2 regions of the Sporosarcina sp. FSL K6-1508 genome follow, and region 1 is predicted to be linked to the other one. Evidence: predicted binding sites of a transcription regulator. Region 1 holds the regulator's gene; the other holds the start of a gene.
What was found. Region 1 encodes LexA, which represses DNA repair genes until DNA is damaged. Its sites were predicted from a motif close to CGAACATATGTTCG; they were not measured.
Positions count from the first base shown of each region.

Region 2: a site for LexA is predicted at 1,754-1,767, ahead of parE (DNA topoisomerase IV subunit B). Genes of this name have one in related genera too.

Region 1 covers NZ_JBBOXF010000001.1:4,111,009-4,114,219, reverse strand. Annotated here, with positions in the region: gene MKZ11_RS21155 (methionine gamma-lyase family protein) at 1-1,053, shown strand, start outside; gene lexA (transcriptional repressor LexA) at 1,190-1,810, opposite strand; gene yneA (cell division suppressor protein YneA) at 2,015-2,323, shown strand; gene MKZ11_RS21140 (YneB family resolvase-like protein) at 2,320-2,982, shown strand; gene MKZ11_RS21135 (DUF896 domain-containing protein) at 3,046-3,211, shown strand, end outside.
Region 2 covers NZ_JBBOXF010000001.1:3,258,020-3,261,230, reverse strand. Annotated here, with positions in the region: gene parE (DNA topoisomerase IV subunit B) at 1-1,739, opposite strand, end outside; gene plsY (glycerol-3-phosphate 1-O-acyltransferase PlsY) at 2,041-2,643, shown strand; gene MKZ11_RS16350 (HesB/YadR/YfhF family protein) at 2,681-2,974, shown strand; gene MKZ11_RS16345 (hypothetical protein) at 3,051-3,211, opposite strand, start outside.

The DNA.
Region 1 (3,211 bases):
GTATATGCTGACGTTTTTGGAGCGGAGGATTGCCTTGTGCGCAATCAAATCATATCCGGAACACACGCAATCTCCATCAGCCTTTTCGGTATTCTAAGACCGGGTGATGAACTGCTCTATATAACAGGGAAACCTTATGATACATTGGATTCCATTGTATCGGGAAAAGGGAAGGATACAGGTTCGCTACATGATTACGGCATTACTTATAAACATATTGATTTGAATGAAGATGGGACAGTTAATTTTGAAGAAGTCGTGAAAAACATGCACGATAAAACGAAAATAGTAGCCATTCAGCGCTCGAAAGGTTACTCCGATCGGCCGTCTTTCATGGTGGATGAAATCGGTGAAATGGTCCTTCAAGTGAAAGCTGTCAATCCGGATGTTGTCGTTTTTGTCGACAATTGCTATGGTGAATTTGTTGAAGAGAAAGAGCCGACCGAAGTCGGTGCTGATCTGATGGCGGGCTCGCTGATTAAAAATCCAGGCGGCGGTCTTGCAAGAACAGGCGGTTATATTGCAGGCCGTGCCGATCTCGTTGAAAAATGTGCGTACCGCATGACCTCTCCAGGCCTTGGCGCAGAAGCAGGAGCATCCCTTGATACACTACGGGAGATGTACCAGGGATTTTTCCTGGCCCCTCATGTTGTCAGCCAAGCTGTAAAAGGTGCGCTATTCACAGCCGCACTCCTTGAAAGTTTCGGGCTCGATACATCCCCGCATTTCACGGAAAAAAGAACAGATCTAATTCAGACCGTCTCATTCAAGAATGCGGACCAAATGATTGCATTCTGTCGATCCATTCAAGAAAACTCGCCCATCAATGCGCACTACGCCCCCGAACCGTCGTATATGCCAGGCTACACAGACGATGTCATCATGGCAGCAGGGACTTTCATCCAAGGTTCCAGCATCGAGCTGACTGCAGACGGCCCAATCAGACCGCCTTACACTGCGTATGTCCAAGGAGGCTTAACATACGAGCATGTAAAAGTGGCTGTATTATCTTCTATAGGTAAACTTGTTCGTGAGAACTTAATCGGCAAATAAAGTTGACTAGTAGATATGGCTAAGACGAAGGGTAAGCTGGAACCCGTCAAGGCAAAGCCTGGCACGGTCATATTAATTCCCCAAATAAAAAAGGGTTGTTTCCTTCGAAGGAAACAGCCCTTTTGCATACTATAAATTAATGAATCATGCGATAAACGCCGACTACTTTACCAAGAATAGAAACGTTATCCAAAATGATAGGATCCATTGAAGCATTCTCAGGTTGCAGGCGGAAATAATCTTTTTCCTTAAAGAAGCGTTTGACTGTAGCTTCGTCTTCATCAGTCATCGCAACAACAATCTCCCCGTTATTTGCTGTCTGTTGCTGTTTGACGACAACGTAGTCTCCATTGAGAATTCCGGCTTCAATCATACTGTTTCCTACTATTTCAAGCATGAACAGCTTGTCCTCTGAAGTACCGAAGGATTCAGGAAGGGGGAAATACTCCTCGATATTTTCAATAGCTGTGATGGGCAGTCCAGCCGTAACTTTACCGACAAGAGGCACGTGAAGAACACCTGGCTTTAATGTTTCCAAACCTTCCGGATCGAGTACTTCGATTGCTCTTGGTTTTGTCGGATCTCTTCGAATGAAGCCTTTGCTTTCCAAACGAGCTAGATGGCCGTGAACAGTTGAGCTTGATGCAAGACCGACAGCCTCGCCAATTTCTCTTACGGATGGTGGATAACCTTTTTGTTTCACTTCTGATTTAATGAAAGACAAAATATCTTCTTGTCTCTTCGAAATCTTTTTCATCCCATTCACCTCTCACCTTATATTCTGCTAATTTCCGAAAGTCGTGAAATAGGTCACCGACAATCTAGACTTTTCAATAGATTCATTATATCAGCCCTCTATAGAAATGGCAAACACAGGTTCTAATAAGTGTTGACATTTCATTTTGTATTTCCTATAATAGGAACAGGTATTCCGAACAGACATTCGCAAGGGGGAATTATAATGACTTTTATTAAAAAAAATAACTATGTTCTGCTTATTATCGTTTTATGTATAGGTTTCGCAATCATAGGTGCAAATAAATATGGACAAGAGCAGGCAATTACAACAATCACCATTACAGAAGGAGATACCCTTTGGGACCTCGCATATCTTCATTCCGAAAATGTGCCTGCAGATAAGTGGATCAAAGAGGTAATGAGCTTAAATGACCTATCATCTGCTACTATTAAAAAAGGGGAAGATTTGCTTCTGCCTGTTGTACGAACCGTTGAAAAAAATAAAACACAATTGGCTGGTGTTAATCGATGACTGGACAGCATGAAAAATGTGTCATCTACTGCCGGGTGAGCACTGAAAAAGAAACACAGGAAATGTCGCTGACGAGACAGGAAGAAGAACTAGTGGACTTGGCAGCTGAACTTGGTCTTGACCATGTTGCAACATTTAAAGATAAGCATAGCGGTTTTGATATCGACCGTGAAGGGCTTCTAAGTCTTCTGGATTACATTCGTGATGAAGAGGTCGATGCGGTTCTGATCCAAGATGAGACACGACTTGGACGGGGAAATGCACGGATGGCAGTGTTGCATCTACTGGCAAAAACAGACACTGCGATTTATTCGCATAATGACAGCGGGCCAATAGCGCTTAATGAAATGGATACAATGCTACTCGAAATTCTAGCCATCGTTGAAGAATATCAGCGTAAATTACACAATGCAAAAATCAAACGGGGCATGAAACGTGCGGTAAGAGAAGGATATCGACCGGAACGCAATTTGAAGAATAGAGGCAATGCAGAAGGCCGTGAGCGAATTGAAGTGCCGATAGGTGAAATTGTTTCGTTGAGAGAAAAAGGGCTGACTTACGAAGAAATTACAGGGGTTCTGAAAGGGCTCGGGCATGATATCAGCAAAGCTACGGTACATCGCAGGTATAAAGAATATGAGGTTGAGCAGGAAGGCTGATTCATTGCACTTTCTGCTCTTTTTGTATACGTTAATAACACAAAACTAAATGGAGGAAATAATATGCTATCAGCTGATAAAATCAAACGAATTAATGAACTTTCAAAAAAATCGAAGACGGCGGGTCTATCTATCGAAGAGGCAAAAGAACAGACCCAATTACGGAAAGAGTATCTTGAGACATTCCGCTCATCAATGCGAGACACGATTGAGAATGTTAAAGTGGTTG
Region 2 (3,211 bases), 850 kb from region 1:
CCTTTGTATCGTTGCAACATATACCCTTTGCCGACTTTTTCGATCGCTTCATCAAGATCCGTGCCTTCAGTCCAGGCGTATGCAAATTTTTCGCTCTTCCCTGTCCCTTTAAACACTTTGTAAAGAGGCGGCAATGCGATATATACTTTCCCAGCTTCAATAAGCGGTTTCATGTATCGATAGAAAAACGTCAGCAGTAGCACCTGAATATGTGCTCCATCCGTATCCGCATCTGTCATGATAACGATTTTATCGTAAGCGATGTCTGCGACTTGAAAGTCTGATCCGACGCCGCCCCCGATTGCATGGATAATCATATTGATTTCTTCATTTTTCATGATATCCTCGAGTTTTGCTTTTTCAGTGTTGAGCACTTTTCCTCGCAGTGGAAGAATTGCCTGGAATACACGGTCTCGCCCTTGTTTTGCGGATCCGCCGGCAGAATCACCTTCGACGAGATAAAGTTCATTTTTTGCAGCATTTCTAGATTGAGCAGGTGTTAATTTACCTGAAAGAAGTGTATCAGATCTTTTTCTCTTTTTTCCAGTACGTGCATCTTCCCGTGCTTTGCGCGCCGCCTCACGTGCTTGGTGCGCCCTGATTGCTTTTCGAACGAGCGCCGCACTTAAATCCGCATTTTCTTCAAGAAAATAAAGCAGTTTCTGAGACACGATTGAATCCGTGACTCCCCGTGCTTCACTTGTCCCGAGTTTGCCTTTCGTCTGTCCTTCAAATTGCAGAATTTCTTCTGGTATACGAACCGAAACGATTGCTGCAATTCCTTCACGGATATCTGCGCCTTCGAGGTTTTTATCTTTTTCTTTTAATAAACCAGTTTTTCGCGCATATTCGTTAAATACGCGGGTCATGCCCGTTTTTGCACCAGTTTCATGTGTTCCGCCATCTTTTGTGCGGACATTATTAACGAATGATAAAATTGTTTCTGAATAACCATCACTGAACTGGAATGCAAATTCGACTTCTATGCCCTCTGATTCGCCTTCCAAATATGCGACCTCATGCAAGACGTCCTTCTCTTCATTCAAATAAGAAATGAAGGCTTCAATACCCGTTTCGTATTGAAAGATATCATGCTTGTCCGTTCCTTCTTCCTTTAGCTCGATTTTCAAGCCTTTTAACAGGAATGCAGACTCCCGCAAACGTTCACTTAAGGTTTCATAATGATATTTTAACGTGGAGAAAATTGTCGGATCCGGTTTGAAGTGAATAAGCGTTCCCTTTTCCCGTGTTGTTCCGATTTGTTCAAGCGTCGTGTCCGGCTTACCGCCATTTTCAAAACGCTGAAGGAACTTTTTACCATCGCGAAAAATCGTTACTTCAAGCTTTTCAGACAGCGCGTTTACGACAGATGCACCAACTCCATGAAGTCCGCCGCTTGTTTTGTATCCGCCTTGGCCGAATTTCCCGCCTGCGTGGAGGACGGTAAGAATAACTTCCGTCGTCGGCTTGCCGGATTGGTGTATTCCTGTTGGCATTCCGCGCCCGTAGTCTCGGACACTGACACTGCCGTCTGTATGAAGTGTAACGTCTACCTCATTACCAAATCCCGCTAGCGCTTCATCTACCGCATTATCAACAATTTCATAGACAAGGTGGTGAAGTCCGCGTGAATCAGTAGAACCGATATACATACCAGGCCGTTTTCGTACTGCATCTAAGCCTTCAAGTATATGAATCGAGTCATCATCATACGTATAATTATCTTGTTTTTTCGTCAAAGTACAACCTCCATCAAACGAATGTTCTCTTTTATATAATCGTACTGCTTCCTTTAAAGCTTGTCAAATCAACGTTTTCGGAAGCTTGCTCAATTAATTGTATAGAAGAAAGCGTTTTATTGCAATGAAGATAGAAAATTGTTGGTCCTTTAAATCAGCAGTTAGAGCTTAAAAAGTTCAAAATCAGAGCGTAACTGTTAACCTAAGTTCATACTGTTCTCTATGTGAAGCCCATTGTCGCAACTTCATGGTTCTGCTAAACTAAGTCTATACATAGACAAATAAAAAAAGGGGTACGTCCATGGAACTTATCATACTGTTATTGATTGCTTATGTAATCGGCTCAATTCCTTCCGCTCTCTGGGTTGGGAAACTTTTTTACAAAACGGATATCCGTGAACACGGCAGTGGAAACCTTGGCGGAACGAATACTTTCCGTGTACTCGGCAAAACAGCGGGGCTTACTGTTACAATACTCGACATTTTAAAAGGAACGGCGGCTGCACTGTTGCCACTCCTTCCTATTTTCGACAGTGTTTCAGTCCATCCCTTGATTCCAGGAGTTCTAGCGGTTGTGGGGCATATGTATCCCGTCTTCGCTCATTTCAAAGGGGGGAAGGCCGTTGCGACTTCCGGCGGTGTGTTGCTCGCCTATGAATGGCCTGTTTTCATTCTCGTGCTCATAACATTTTTCGTCGCTTTGAAAGTAACAAAAATGGTGTCCTTATCGTCAATGATCGTATCTGTGGTGGGCTTTTTATACAGCATCTACTACTATTTCCGAACAGGCGATATTTATTTGATGGTAATGATCGGCTTGTTTGGCGCTTTCATCTTCTACCGTCACCGAGCCAATATCGGTCGCATCAAAGCAGGAACCGAGCCAAAAGTAAAGTGGTTATAATACAATGGAGTCAGAGTTCGAAAGGCTGGTGTTTCCAATGAAGATTATTTTGTCGAACGAAGCGCTTTTATGGTTTAAAGAGGAGATGGAAGCTGAATCTGGTGACGCCATCCGCTTTTTTGCAAGATACGGTGGGTCAAGTTCACTTCACGCGGGCTTTTCATTAGGTGTGACAAAAGAACAGCCCGATGAAGTGGCTGTTGAAATAGTGCATGATAATGTCCGTTATTATATTGAAAGCCGGGACAAATGGTATTTCATTGATCATGATTTACATGTCAATGTAGATCCGAAACTGGGTGAACTTATCTATTCATACGAAAAAGCGTGAGGGCAAAATGCCTCACGCTTTTCTTAATTTATTTGCGAATAGAATAATTATGCATTTTTATATTGCATATTCATGTTCAAAGTCCGAACCGTTCCAATTGGTCGATTAGCCCTTCCTTTTCTAAAATGTCACGTTCATGCTTACCGAACAGATCGAAATGAGGATAATCGTCACGCATATCAATCCAGTCCCGCTTCAATCCATATTGTTTTCCCCAGTCGACAAGTTTGTCGATAT